2 regions of the Paenibacillus sp. Y412MC10 genome follow, and region 2 is predicted to be linked to the other one. Evidence: predicted binding sites of a transcription regulator. Region 2 holds the regulator's gene; the other holds the start of a gene.

Evidence for each region. The regulator LexA, encoded in region 2, represses DNA repair genes until DNA is damaged. The targets are predictions, from matches to a motif close to CGAACATATGTTCG.
Region 1: the regulator LexA is predicted to act here: its motif matches at 4,217-4,230, upstream of addB (helicase-exonuclease AddAB subunit AddB).

What each region holds. Positions count from the first base shown of each region.
Region 1 is NC_013406.1:2,058,874-2,066,227, reverse strand. It holds gene addA (helicase-exonuclease AddAB subunit AddA) at 1-495, opposite strand, end outside; gene addB (helicase-exonuclease AddAB subunit AddB) at 501-4,031, opposite strand; gene GYMC10_RS08775 (class I SAM-dependent rRNA methyltransferase) at 4,337-5,710, opposite strand; gene GYMC10_RS08770 (Na/Pi cotransporter family protein) at 5,919-6,890, shown strand; gene GYMC10_RS08765 (NUDIX hydrolase) at 6,887-7,342, opposite strand.
Region 2 is NC_013406.1:2,701,114-2,708,467, reverse strand. It holds gene GYMC10_RS11855 (FixH family protein) at 59-463, opposite strand; gene GYMC10_RS11850 (HAD family hydrolase) at 758-1,549, opposite strand; gene GYMC10_RS11845 (hypothetical protein) at 1,593-2,117, opposite strand; gene GYMC10_RS11840 (DUF896 domain-containing protein) at 2,276-2,482, opposite strand; gene GYMC10_RS11835 (LysM peptidoglycan-binding domain-containing protein) at 2,773-3,144, opposite strand; gene lexA (transcriptional repressor LexA) at 3,320-3,946, shown strand; gene GYMC10_RS11825 (hypothetical protein) at 4,037-4,825, opposite strand; gene GYMC10_RS11820 (RNA polymerase sigma factor) at 4,818-5,354, opposite strand; gene GYMC10_RS11815 (hypothetical protein) at 5,601-6,116, shown strand; gene glnA (type I glutamate--ammonia ligase) at 6,189-7,354, opposite strand, start outside.

The DNA of each region.
Region 1 (7,354 bases), 640 kb from region 2:
CAGAAACCGGCTTTCCGGGTCCCCCTCCACCTCACCGTATTTCTCTTCGAACAGCTCCTCCAGCATATCCTGCCGCATTAAATCCGCCTCATGTTCGTTCAGGATGCGGAATCCCGGATCCAGCGGTATTAACTGATAATATCGCCGAATGACTTCCATGCAGAAGGAGTGCAGCGTTGTAATCGACGCTCTGCCAAGCAAAGCGAGCTGACGCCGGATATGCTCATTATCCGGATCCCGGTCCAGCTCACGGTCCAGCGCTTCCCGGATCCGTCCCCGCATTTCGGCAGCGGCGGCTTTCGTAAAGGTAGCCACAAGCAGCCGATCTACGCTGAACCCGGCGGCATCGTCCAGGATTTTGCGAATGATCCGTTCAACCAGCACGGCGGTTTTCCCTGAACCTGCCGCAGCTGCAACCAGCATATCGTCGCCCGACAGCGCAATGGCTTTCCACTGGTCGTCGCTCCACATGCTTCCCTCGGGTTTTGCTATCATCTCTCTCACCGGCTCTCTCCTCCCTTCGGATGTCCAAGCATATCCCACACCTGATCTTTGCCCGGTTTGCCCAGCAGCTTGTATTCGCTGCCCTCAATCGCGTCGTCGAACTGACATACGGGCCGGAAAGAACAGAACGTGCAGGCGGTCTCCTGCTGTATCCGATACGGTTTAATCGCGACATCGCCGCCTGTGATGCGGGAGCCGATGTTCAGCATGTTCTCCCGCACGGTGGACAACAGGGTCTCCCACTGGTCAGGCGTTGCCACGGCCGCGCTGCTGTAGAAGCTGCCGTCCGTTTTGACGGCGACGGGCAGGATGGCAGAGTGCCCTTTTTCAAGGAACGAATCCATGAGGGACACCGCTTCGCGGTCTGCCAGGAGCAGACCTTTCATTTTGTAGCGCTTGAGCAGCTCCTCTGCCGCCTGCTCCGGCGTCATGCCGTTGGCGGACTGCAATACCGGATCATGCACGTGGAAGTACAAGGTTCCCGCAGGCAGGGCCTGCTCGCCCAGCCATTCCTCCGCAAACGTCAGCAGCACGTCCAGATAGGTCAGCATCTGCAGGGATAGGCCGTAATAGACCTCATGCAGTCGCAGATCCTTCTGGCTCGATTTATAATCGATGACCCGAAGCATGATGCCATGCTCGCCTCGGGCCATGTCGACCCGGTCTATGCGCCCGACAATCTCCATCTTGGTCCCGTTCGGCAATTCAAACGCCAGGGGAGGCAGCGGCTTTCCGGGACCGAAATCAAGCTCAAGGCCGATCGGCTCGAATTTGCCGCGCCTCGCCTGCTCTCCCAATATGACCGACGCTCGGCCCACGATGTTTTTAAGCTTTCGCGAAATATAGCCGTACCGCTTGGAGCTGAGCAGGATTTCACCCTGCAGCATCGGTGCGAGCCGATCCACGGTCGCTTCCGCTTCGCGCAGGCATTCCTCAGCGGTCAGGTCTCCCCAGCTTCGATGCTGCGATTGGAACTTGACGGCCATGCTGCTCAAGGCAGCATGGAACAGCTGTCCGATGTCGGGAGCCTGAAGCCTGTACAGCTGCCGCTCTCTCAACTTCAACCCATGGGAGGCAAAATGGGAGAACGGGCAGGCAACAAAGCGCTCCATCCGGGATACGCTTGTCCGCAGCTTCGTTCCGTACAACTGTCTGCTGGTTTCCAGCTTGAGAGGCCGGGCTTCATTCCGGTAAGACAAGGAGGAGAGCATGGTCGTGAGGCGGGGCCGCAAACCCGGCTGCTCCGCATACCAGTTGTAAACATGCCACCACAAATCCGGGATCTCCTCCCCATTCCTCCAGTCGCGAAGCCGGCCCGCTAAATAAGCAAGCGTCTTGTCCGGACGGACCGCATAACCCTCCTGCTCAAGGGCCGATTGCCCGGCATGCGGTCTTGGAAACAAAGGCTCCTCTTCCAGCTGGAACATCAGCTTCAGATGCCGCACCACCTCGGATGGCAGTAACGGCTTGCCTTCATCATCCGCTGCAGGGTAGCTGACCCACAGCTGTTTGCTGGCCGAAGTCAGCGCATTGTAGATCAGAAACCGTTCATCCAGCAGTCTTCGGGATATGCTCGGGGCAAGCTCCAGCCCGCGGTCTTCAAGATGAACCCGTTCCGGCTCCGTCAGGATGCCGTCATCCTGGAACTGGGCCGGGAGCACGCCGTCGTTAATGCCCAGAAGAAAAGCATATTTCACCCCGCCCGTCCGCGTCCGGTCCATGCTGCCGATGAGCACCTGGTCCAGAGACGGAGGCACAAGAGCCATTTTCATTTCCGTAAGTCCCGTACCCAGCACGCCGGTAAACAATTCGGTGCTTAGCTTCTCCGCGCCCATCATCTCGACGATTTGGTCGAGCAGGCCGAGCACGGCTCCCCATACCTGGCGATGTTCCCGGGCTTCCTCAGGACGCCCGGCATCCAGTGCAGCCCGGCTTAACAGCTCCAGCTTCTCGGGCACAGCGCACTCCTCCAGCAGCCGATAGACCGCGGTGCTCTGATCCGTCGCGCTCGCAGCCTTTTTCATCCGCTTCTCGAACGCATGCAGCGGTTCCGTTATCACCTTCCTGGCGTACTCGATCGCCGCCATGCCGTCCTGATTGCGGATCTCGCTTTCCCCCTCTTCTAAAGAAAGGCTTGGAACTCCCTTCCAGGGACGGCCGTCCGTCCAGCGCGTGCCCTGGATTCCGGAAGCCAGCACATGGTTCTCCAAACGGTCCATGTCCTCACGGGTAAGCGAACCGTCCAGCGGCAGCAGCAGATCCGTCTTCACGCAGCGGAATACGTCCTCATAACGCCACCGGCGTCCGATGACATCAAGCGCTGAGCGAATGAACTCGACCAGCGGATGGTGAAGCTCGCTCCGCTTCTGATCGAGAAAATAAGGAACGCCGTATTCCCTGAACAAAGGACCCATCAGATGCTCATAGTCCCCCATATTCCGGACAAAAACAGCCATTTCGCGGTATCTTGCCCCTTCCTCCTGTGCCAGCCGCAGCATTTCGCGCAGAGCTCCTTCGATTTCGGCCCGGCGATGGCTGGCAGCGTGTAAAAGCAGACCTTTCCTCCCGCGGTTTGGACTGCTCGCTGTGTCCGGGCCTTCATCCGGTTCCGCCCAGCGCTTCTTCCGATCATAACCGCGCTCGAGATGGGCAAGCATGGGAGATTCCTGAAACCGCGGCAGAACATCGGGATGAAGAATGCGGTGCTCCGCCTCCAGCCCGATCTCATCGATAATCCCTTTGAGCTTTATGTACGTCACCGCAGTAGGATGAAAGAGATCCAGCTCATGCGGAACCGTCCCGTTCCTGTAAGGCTTGTCCAGCGTCAGCGCGATCGTCACTCGCTTGGCATGCACGATGATCTCCTGCAGCACCCGGTACTCCTGCGGCGTAAAGCCGTGGAAGCCGTCGATCCAGATGTCGGCACGCTTGATATATTCCGATTCGGTCACACCCTCAGCCAATGAGGCCAGCGTGTCTTCCTCATCCATGTAAAACCGTGAAATTTCAACCTCGAAATCGCGAAAGACCGTTACGATGTCCTCCAGCTTCCGCCGCAGCATCGGTGAATTCCCGGAGCCGGATACCATCTGTCCCAGCTGCTCCTCCACGCATGAGGCGTCAATGCAATAGCGCTTCATTTCCGTGTACAGCTCGCTCAGCTTGCCGACAAAGCCATGCTGCTCTCCCGAGGCGCCGAACATGTGGAGCTCTTCCTTGCGCCTCCGCAGAATTTTATACAGCAGCATCCGCTTGCCTTCCTCGCTGATCGCCACTTTCGCGGCTCCGCCGGTTTCCTGCATGACGCGGTAAGCCAGACGGCGGAAGCTAAGCACCTGCGCGCGCATCATGCCGCGAATGCCTCCCGCATTGACGAGCGCGTGCTCCGCTTCATAGGAGCCTTGCTCCGGAACGATCAAGATCATCGGATCCCCCTTGGGATTATGCTCCAACCGTTCGATCATCTCTTGGCGGATCGACGTGCTCTTGCCGCTGCCCGACCTGCCGATAACAAATTGAACGCTCATGCTATGCCTCCTTTACATCTTGCCGAAAGAGACTCATTCACCTTCAAAACCAGCTGCTGACCCGGTGAAATCATGCCCTTTGAATCTAGTAGTTCAAGATCAAAAATGTATGTCAAATCTTGCGTGATGGTTCGGCTCTATCAAAAAAGATGCTGATTACTAGTATAACATAAGTCCTGATTGGTGGAACATACGTTTGGATTTCATTCCCATTCCCAACGATTTCGGACATATGAAAAAGGACCCTGCCATCGTGGTTATCCACCATTGCAAGATCCTCTATATGAACCGCCAAGCTGGGGTGTTTACAGTTTTGATTTGCCGCGCACTTCAAAGACGGCGAATTTCAAATAATGTCCCTCGTCGACCCCAAGAATTTGCGGATGGTCCTTGCCGGCCGCACGCCATTCCACCAATCTCAGAATTTTGCCGGCATCCTTCGCCGCATCCTGGATCGTCTCCAGGAACAAATCCGGCCGCATATGGTACGAGCAGCTTGCCGTAACCAGATATCCGCCCTCGTTGACCAGCTTCATGCCGTGGAGGTTGATATCCTTGTACCCGCGGCAAGCCCCCTTGACGGCCGACCTGGTTTTGGCAAACGCCGGCGGGTCCAGAATGACCACGTCCCAGGATCGCCCTCCGCCCGCGGTCAACGGTTTCGAGGTATCCACTTTCTGGTCCCCTTGGGCACGTAGCTCGCGCTCTTCCAAACCCTTTACCTGGCTGCGCAAATATTGGAAGGCGTCATCCACCACAAATTCCACGCGATCCTGGAATCCGTTCAATTCCACGTTCTCTTTGGCACTTTCGATGGCATGCTCCGATATGTCGAGGCAGGTGACTTTCTTGGCGCCGTATTTGCATGCATGCAGCGTGAAGCTGCCCGTATGCGAAAAGCATTCCAGCACCGTTGCGCCGTCCCAATACGGGAACGTAACTTCTTTTCCGCTTTTGTTTACCGGCAGGGTCTTCGTCTCACCGTCCCGCTCCACGGCCTGAAGCGTAATCCCGCTGCGGCTTCCCCAACCGGTCATTAACGGTTTGATGGATGCCCGGTTCTCCCGCTGATCAAAGAAATATCCGGTCTTCTGACCCTCTTCGATATCCACTTTGATCTTCAAGCCGTTCTCCGTCACGACGACGTGGCGGGGACACTCCCCGTAAAGAGTTCCCTTGCGCTGTTCCAGCCCTTCCAGTTCCCGGATGGAAACGTCGCTGCGCTCGTAAATTCCTTTCGGCTGTACCACTTCGACAAGCGCCTCCACGATGTCCGCACGGCATCGATCCATGCCCAGCGTCAGTAGCTGCACGACCAGCACGTCGGCAAAACGGTCCACGATCAGTCCCGGCAGAAAATCAGCCTCGCCATATACCAGCCGGTAAGCATTCTCGTCTCCGATAAACCGCTCCCGGTGTTTCAGGCATTCCTCAAATCTGGCTGCGAAAAAAGCCTTGTCCATCGCTTCGACCGGTTCATACGAAACGGTGCGCACGGTGATTTGTGATTGCGGATTGTAATACCCGGAGGCAAGAAAACGGCCTTGATGATTGAACACCGATACGATATCGCCCGGCTCGGGCTCGCCCTCGACAGAAGCAATCTCGCTTTTATACACCCAAGGGTGCCCCTGCTCCAGTCTCTTTTTTCGACTGCGCTCCAAAATAACCGATGGCACTGTATTTCACTCCTTAAAATTATCCCTGGGTTATTGCAATAGGTATGCATGTCCGCCAAGGGTCATATACGTAATTAAGAAAAACGTCGACCGACGTGCTTTCACAGTTACCCGACCGAGTGAAGAGATCGTTTTCTTGCGATGACCGATGACTTTCGGCTTTGCTGGAAACTCCGCTCCCACCTTATTTTACAAAAAGGAGAACATCATGCTATCCACGCTCTGGTTTCCCGTCTGTTATGGTCTTGTCCTGTTTCTGTTCGGCATGAAGGTCATGGAGGTCGCCCTCCAGCGCTGGGCCGGACCGCTCTTGCATAAGTGGCTCCACAAAGCGACATCCACGCCCCTGAAAGGCATGGTTGCCAGCACGGCGGTTACGGCCCTGCTGCAGAGCAGCACCGCCGTAACCGTGCTGGCGATAGGCTTTGCCAATGCCGGATTGTTAAGCCTGTCCGGTACCTTGGGCGTTATTCTCGGCACGAACATCGGCACGACGGTAACGACCGAACTCATCAGCCTGCAGATCGGACAAGCCGCCATGCCACTGCTTGTCCTCTCGCTGATGCTGTGGGTCGGGGCCGTTCTTGTCAGCGAACGCGTACCTGCGAGTCACGACAAGTTAAAAAACCAGTTGATCCGCAGCCAATTTTTATGCCTCGCTGTCGCCGGATTTTCACTGGTGCTGCTCGCGATACAAATCATGCAATCCATTGGGCCGACCCTTCAAAGCCTCGGGTTGTTCCAATGGTTCCTTGACCACGCCTCGCAAAGCGTCCTCTGGGGCATTGCAGCCGGTGCGATCCTGACGGCTTTGATGCACAGCAGCGCCGCGGTCATCGCCATGGCTATGGGGCTCGCCGCCAGCGGAGCGCTGCCTCCCGAGATCGGCGTCGCGATCGTGCTGGGCTCCAATGTCGGCACCTGCGTGACGGCGCTCATCGCAGCGATTGGCAGCAGCCGCGCCGGACGATTCGTGGCTTGGTCCCATTTGGGGCTTAATATCGGCGGAGTCCTGCTCTTTATTCCGTTCACAGCGGGATTAACCGCCGTATCCGGATGGTTAGCCGCAGATCCGGCCGGGCAAATCGCCCATGCGCAAACCCTGTTTAACATCGCATGCTCGCTGATCGCGCTTCCTCTTTGCTATCTGCCTTTCTGGAACAAGCGGTTGCCGTCCTAAAATTTCATATCTTCATCCGCCGGAATAGCAACTTCAAGCAGCATCAGCGCTTTACGCAGGATGATATCGTTGTTATTGTACCCGTTGCTCCGCTGCTTCCTCCATGCGGCAAGAGGCTCGAACCAGTCCACCCCGTTGATTTCCTCGATTTGGGGTTTTAGGATGCCTCCTTCTGCCTTAACGAGGTAGTAGTGAACTTCCTTGTCGACCTGGCCGAATTCGGGATGATGGTATTTATATGCAATAATGTCCACTGGAGAAGTGATGGATCCGACTATACCTGTCTCCTCGCGTATTTCTCGGAGAGCCGTCTGCTCGACGGTTTCACCGGCTTCCATCTTGCCTTTGGGAAGCGAGGTTTTTCCATAACGGTCCAAGATGAGTTGGATCTGAAGCGCCCCTTCATAATAACGGTATACAACGCCGCCCGCGGAAATTTGTGTATATGCCATGTCCTGTTCCTC
Region 2 (7,354 bases):
CGCATGATCCGCCCAACGGATGGATGCGCTGCCTTATTTATTGGCTGTGTATTGTGTATTACTCGGTTACCGTCAATTCCTTCAGCGGCATGGAGTGCTGCCCTCTAGCCGTGACATGGGAAACGATGCGATAGGTTCCTGCTTCCTCGAAGGTTTTCTCCATTTTGTAGACCCCGCCTTGATCATGCTTAACCGGAACCTTTGCCTGAACGCCTCCGCCTTCCAGCGTCACTTCGAATTCCACGTCGTTTGCATCTTCGACCGGGCTGCCTGCTTGTGTTACCTTCGCTTCGATCAACACTTTCTCGCCTGCCTTAATGCTCTCTGGCGTCAGAGAGAGCTCTACGATAATCGGCTCCGCCATCACATCATCACTGGGCGCCGCCTTGCTGTCATTGCATGCGGCAAGCGCAACCGCCATCAACACCATGGCTGCAATAAAGGCCATCTTTTTCCTGGTCATCCAACCACCTCTTTTACGAATTCATGCTATGTATGATTTATTCACGTAATGGTCCATTCCAAACAGCGTCATTTTCCTAATTCATTATATCGCATTATTCTTTAACTTCTATCTCATGCAGCTTACAATTGTGTGACGTTTGTCACTGCCAACAGCCTCTTTCCTTTCAAACATGGCAACCAACAAAAAAACAGCCCCGAATCGCATCAGATGCTGGCAGGACTGTTCCTATGTACGCTAATATATCTCGCTAATAGATCTTGTAGAATAGTCGTGAACTCTTGATCACGTCATTTATAAGGACGCCACAATAGCATGCAGCTCGGATAAATGTTTGATCTCAAACTTCGGCTGAATGGCCGGATCATGAGGCCGGTCTACCCGATTGATCCAAACCGTATGCAGTCCTGCGGCATTCCCGCCTTTAATATCTGTGGTCAGCTTATCTCCCACCATCACGGCCTGATCCGCTTCGACGCCTAACAGATCAAGTGCATGCTTGAATATGGAAACATCCGGCTTGCCTTTGCCGAAATCACCCGAGATAATAATGTGGTCAAAATAAGGGACCAGTTCCGGAACGCCATCAAGCTTCTCCTGCTGCAAATCCGGACTTCCGTTCGTTAGAAGTAGCAGCTTCACGTTACCCTGTAATTCCTTCAGCACTTCAAAGGTTTCTTCATATACGTAAGGTCTTGTTCTGCGTTCCGCAGCAAATTGCGCTGCCAACGTCTCCGCCAACGCTTCATTATCAACGCCAAGGCGATGAAGTCCGCGACGCCAGGATTCCTTGCGGTATACGGGAGCCAATTCTTGCAGCTTTCGGAATTCGGGCTGGGATCCAGCCGTAAAATTAGCCCACAAGCCTTCAAACGGATTGATCCCGATCATTTTGGTAAAAGCAAAAGTATCATAGGATTCATACAATGCTCTTGCTTCTTCACGCACCGCGGCCAAAAGCGCGCCGGCATCAACGCCGGTCTCCGCCGCTCCGGCTTGGCATGTCACTTCAAACGCTTCTTCTACACTGCGTTCATCCCACAACAACGTATCGTCCAAATCAAACAAAACCGCAGCAATCGGCATTTCTCTCCCACTCCTCATATACATTGTGATCTACTCTATCGGGTTAGTTGTGCTCCACTGGAATTTGATGAGTCTTTGCAAACTCTTCCAATCTTTCGCCCATGGCTTTGGTATCGTAAAGATTCATCATTCGTGAGAACACCCAGTTGCCTGCTTTTCCCTTGCCTTGGATCACGACGGAACCCGAAGCCAATTTGATCTTCTCGATATCCGATACGGCCAGACGGCGTTCCCGGTTGAACTTCATGGTCGACACGGAGGCCCGTTCAATCTTCAAATAAGGCTTGCGGAGAAATATCATGAGCGCCAACAGGATATACAAGCTGACGCCAACCCAATTCAATACATCATTGCTTCCGCCGGCTGCCTGTGAAGTTGCCGTTCCGAGAAGCGCATACAAACCGGCCAATGCAACAAGCACTAACGGAAGTACATACTTACGTCCCTTAAACACGTCATGCTTATCATTAATCGCAGACCCTTGATACGAGGTCAATCCCTGCTTTTTGCGCTGTTTGTTAAGTTGCGACATATTTTTGCTGACTTTTCTTTCCCATGAACGTGACATTTGGTTCCCCCTGAACTCATAATCAAAATGTTTATAAACCATATAAACTTGGGGTAACCGTAATCGATTATCCGAATGGCCGGTACCCCAAGTAGTATTATGCTATCCTTCGATCTGTTCACGGATCCTCTAAATATATATCCTTGAACGGTTATCGACTAGTGCTTTAATCGCGGGCCGCCTTTTTGTTCGTTTTCATCAACCCATTCAATCGATTCCAGCTGTTGTCTAAAGTTACTGCGAATATTGTTAAGGTATATTTCCCGAAGCTCGGCCCGTTCTTTGAGCTCCTCCTCGGTCAGCCCTTCATTCTTCTTCTTTCTTGCTAATACATTGATGCGTTCTACCAAAGTATCGATGTCCATGACTTCTCCTCCAATTTCGATATCATGTATAACTTAAACATGTGAAAAAGAGCTTGTCAAGGCAACTGAGCCCTTGCAAACTCTTCTCAGAACAAATAGGAATATATGATGCGCATAAACGAATACCGTCTATGGGGAGGAAATCTATAGTTATCTATTGTAAACGCGCTATTACGCGTAAATGATTCAATCTGACAAGCAGAATATGATGTGTCATTAAACAGGAAGTAACCAGCCGTATGTGGTGATTATATGGAGTATGAATGCCTATTGGTTGAAGCAACGTCAAATCACCAAACCGGCAATGACAGCACTTCCCCAGCCTGTATGTCCGGACCCTTCAATCCGTTCATTCTTCGTATGCTATCCAGATATACGCGTGTATCCATATCCGCAGGTTTGTGAAGGGAAGCAATTCGCCACAAGCTATCGCCATATTGAACGATCACCTGCTTCTCTCCAGTCGGCTTCTCTGTCCCACCGGCAAAAACGGAATATGCACCTGTCCAAAAGATGGCCACAATTAGCAGGGTGAACAACAGTTTATTCAAAGGGATCGAAGCTATCTTCGATTTCAAGTAAATGCCCCAATTCTTCGATGATTGTTCTGTTACCACCGGAACGTTCTCATAAATGCTGCGGTATGTACTGTATTTCAACATGGAATCATCATCTCCCAAACAAGTGTTCTCTATTGGATTCATCTTAACACGAACACTTGTTTGATTCAATACCCAAAAGAACATTTGTTCTATTTTATTTTAGAACTTATGTTTGTACGAACGGTAGTTCTATGTTATAATTTTCCCAAACGTTACTAAATGGGGTTGATACGGCATGTCGAAAATATCCAGCCGCCAGCTGGCGATCTTAGAGTTTATCCGCAACGAAGTTCGTAGCAAGGGTTACCCGCCTTCTGTCCGGGAAATCGGCGAGGCTGTCGGACTAGCTTCCAGTTCTACGGTCCATGGTCATCTGGACCGTTTGGAGAAGAAAGGCCTGATCCGCCGTGACCCTACGAAACCAAGAGCGATCGAGCTGCTTGGCCAAGAAGAATCCGAGAGCGCGAATCTGTTTACGCACACCATAGCCAGAGTGCCTGTCGTCGGGAAAGTCACAGCAGGCGTGCCGATTACGGCCATGGAGAACATTGAAGACTATTTCCCGCTCCCTCAGCATTACGTGGGCGACGATAAAGTGTTCATGTTGTCCGTAGTCGGCGACAGTATGATTGAAGCCGGTATTCACAGCGGTGACTACGTCATCGTTCGCCAGCAGCAAACCGCGGACAATGGTGACATTGTCGTTGCAATGACAGAAGAAGATGAAGCAACCGTGAAGACCTTCTATAAGGAGAAGGATCATGTACGATTGCAGCCGGAGAATCCTACCTATGAGCCGCTGCGCTTGAACCATGTTACGATTCTCGGGAAAGTGATCGGTCTCTTCAGGGACGTACACTAATTCCATAGAATTATGAATAAGAGGTTACCTTCCTTATTTGGATGGTAACCTCTTCGCTTTTTGTATATAGATAATGGAAGATAATCCTGACTAGTTTGCCAACACCATAACGCCTTGCTTAAGATCCAGTCGATACATCCGCTTAGGTTTATAATCCGGCGAACCTTCGCCTCCCGGTCCCTCCGTAGACTGCAGAACAAGTTTATTCTCCTTCACCTCGGGAGCCGTACCTGGTCTATAATATGAAAAGTAGGATGCCAAGGACTCATCCTGAAATCGGAGCTGAACGGCATTACCCGTTTCATGCTCTACGGCGAACGCATAGATTTGTATGCCATGACAGTCCCTATATTGCGGTGCGAGTATAAATACATCGGCATCTTGAAACGGCAGGCGAATCATATCAACCGGAGCAGATGTCGGTTGAATAAATGTAAGCCCCTCCAGCGTAGTGACTTCATTTGTAACTTGGTTAGTACTATACTGCACGCTGTAGTTTCCGGTAAACGACCGATCCGTTTCGATACCGAAGCAGCTCGGTGCACCCAATGTCGTTATTTTTTCCTGTCCAACTGCAATAACGTTTAACCGTCCTTCATCCGTTACGCCTTGTGCCCGGATTGTCTCCTCCTTAGTAGGGGGCATAGTCCCTGCTCTCTGTTGTTCGTCCCTGCCATAAGGCAATTGAAAGGCAAATAAAATAATCAGAAGCATGAACCCGCCAGCTAATCCAACTTGTAAGTACTTTCGACGTTTAGGTTTGCTGTCGGTGAAAATCACGGACCTATGCACGTTTTTTTTCATTTCGGACGTGAACTTTTCATTTGAAAAAGGAGCTTTTTTAGCACGGTTGTACCAGTCTGGTTTATCCTCACTCATCGTTCTTCTCCTTCATTAGTTTTTGTACTTTTTTCCTGGCCCGATGCAATCTGGATTTTACAGTGCCTGTCGCAATATGAAGCAGCTTCGCAATCTCATGCATCGGCATTTCATAGTATAGGTCCAGGACCAATACTTCCCTAAGCTTGCTCGGCAAAGTCATAATCATTGCCCATATTTCATCCGTATACTGCTCGTCCAAATATTCCGCTTCCGCTGACCGGCTTGACGAACTGGCGGTAAGCTTGTCTTTAAGGATGACTTTCCGAAAGAAAAAAGCCTGTTTGTACCGGAACGCCGTATGTCGCGTGATCGTAAGCAGCCACGTTTTCAGCGTCGCCTGACCGCGAAAGGTATGTATGCCGTAATAGGCCTTAATAAAGGCTTCTTGTGCAATATCGTCTGCCAAGGCATGCTGTTTGGTCAAAAAATACGCATAATTCCACACATCGTTTCCATATTCATTCATGATTTTATCCAGCGTCTGGCTGTCCATGACCGTCATCTGCTTTAAGTATTCGAGCTCCAACCGATTCACCTCATCTAATTAGAGTCATGGAAGCGAGCAAAGGTTCCTTTTTTCGTAAAATAAAAAAGAATCTCCCGTAGGTAAGGGAAGAGTCTATTCTATAAAGTATAAACAACCCGATCTTTCATTTGCGCTAAAATGTAGATATAAAGACACTATTTAACATATTTAACTTACAATCTCTAATATTTAATGGTATTATTTAGGAAGTTGGCCAACCTAAACTGTTTTTTGGGAGGTAGTTAAATGAAGAAATTATCCATAGCAACATTTATCGCAACGGTATTAATTCTTGCTACTGCTCATTCTGCCTTTGCAAATTCCCCAAGCCCGAACCCTGATTCAGATACAGCCACTATTCAGGCACTGACGAATTATGAAAGTGAACCCAACGATAATTATGAATCTGCTGACACTGCAGTGTTGTATGAATGGGACAACGGTACGAACTATGGATATATTAGCAGCATGGGCGATCTTGATTTCTGGCACTTGCCGACTAATAACGCAAGTTCCTATAATATCAGTCTATATTCGCCTGACTCTTACTTTAATTATAACTTTGCAGTCTACGAAAAAGTGCCTGGCCAAAATGGATATACTGAAGTTGCTCGCTCCTATGCAATAAACGGTGTCGCCGGCGTTAGTGTACCGGGATTAAAAAGCGACGGTACCATCCCTAATTACTATGTTATGGTATACGGGAACATGGGCTTCAATATATTAAATCCATACCGACTCACAATTCATGCTGTTTACTAATGATTTTTAAATGCTGAAATCATGTTTGCATTAAAAAATCCCCGCTGCCACTTGGCAGCGGGGATTCCTCTATTAATACATTGTAATGTACTGATCGCGTTCCCATTGGTGAACTTGCGTTCTGTACATATCCCATTCGATCTCTTTCAGCTCGTAGAAGTGAGCCAGCGCATGGTCACCGAGTGCATCGGAAATGACTTCGCTGCGGATCAATTCGTTGAGCGCTTCTTTCAGGTTTGCCGGCAAGCTTGGGATGCCTTCCTCGATGCGCTCTTCTTCCGTCATCACGTAGATGTTGCGGTCGATCGGTGCCGGAAGCGACAGCTCACGCTTAACGCCGTCCAAGCCAGCTTTCAGCATGACAGCCAGAGCCAGATACGGATTCGCAGCCGGATCCGGGTTACGCACTTCGATGCGCGTGCTCAGACCGCGGGATGCTGGAATACGAATCATCGGGCTGCGGTTACTTGCAGACCATGCCACGTAGCAAGGTGCTTCGTAACCAGGCACGAGACGCTTGTACGAGTTCACCGTCGGGTTCGTGATCGCAGCAAACGCGCGTGCATGCTTAAGAATACCCGCCATATAGTTCCGAGCCGTTACGCTCAGGCCAAGCTCGTCGCTCTCATCAACGAACGCGTTCTCGCCGCCTTTGAAGAGCGATTGGTTGCAGTGCATGCCAGAGCCGTTTACGCCGAATAGCGGTTTTGGCATAAACGTTGCAATCAGTCCATGCTGACGAGCGATCGTCTTAACAACCAATTTAAAGGTTTGAATCTGGTCAGCCGCTTTGATCGCATCTGCGTACTTGAAGTCGATTTCGTGCTGGCCAGGCGCAACCTCATGGTGAGAAGCTTCGATTTCGAAGCCCATCTCTTCCAGCGTCAGCACGATGTCACGGCGGCAGTTCTCGCCGAGATCCGTAGGCGCCAGGTCAAAGTATCCGCCCTGGTCATTCAGCTCCATGGTCGGATTGCCTTTTTCGTCGGTTTTGAACAGGAAGAATTCCGGCTCCGGACCGACATTCATGGAAGTGAAGCCCATCTCTTCGGCTTCCTTCAGTGCTCTCTTCAGAATACCGCGCGGATCTCCCGCAAATGGGGTGCCGTCCGGCATGTAAACATCACAGATCAGACGCGCGACGCGATCCTCGGATACCCAAGGGAAGATCATGAAGGTATCCAGATCCGGGTACAGGTACATATCGGATTCCTCGATACGCACATACCCTTCGATGG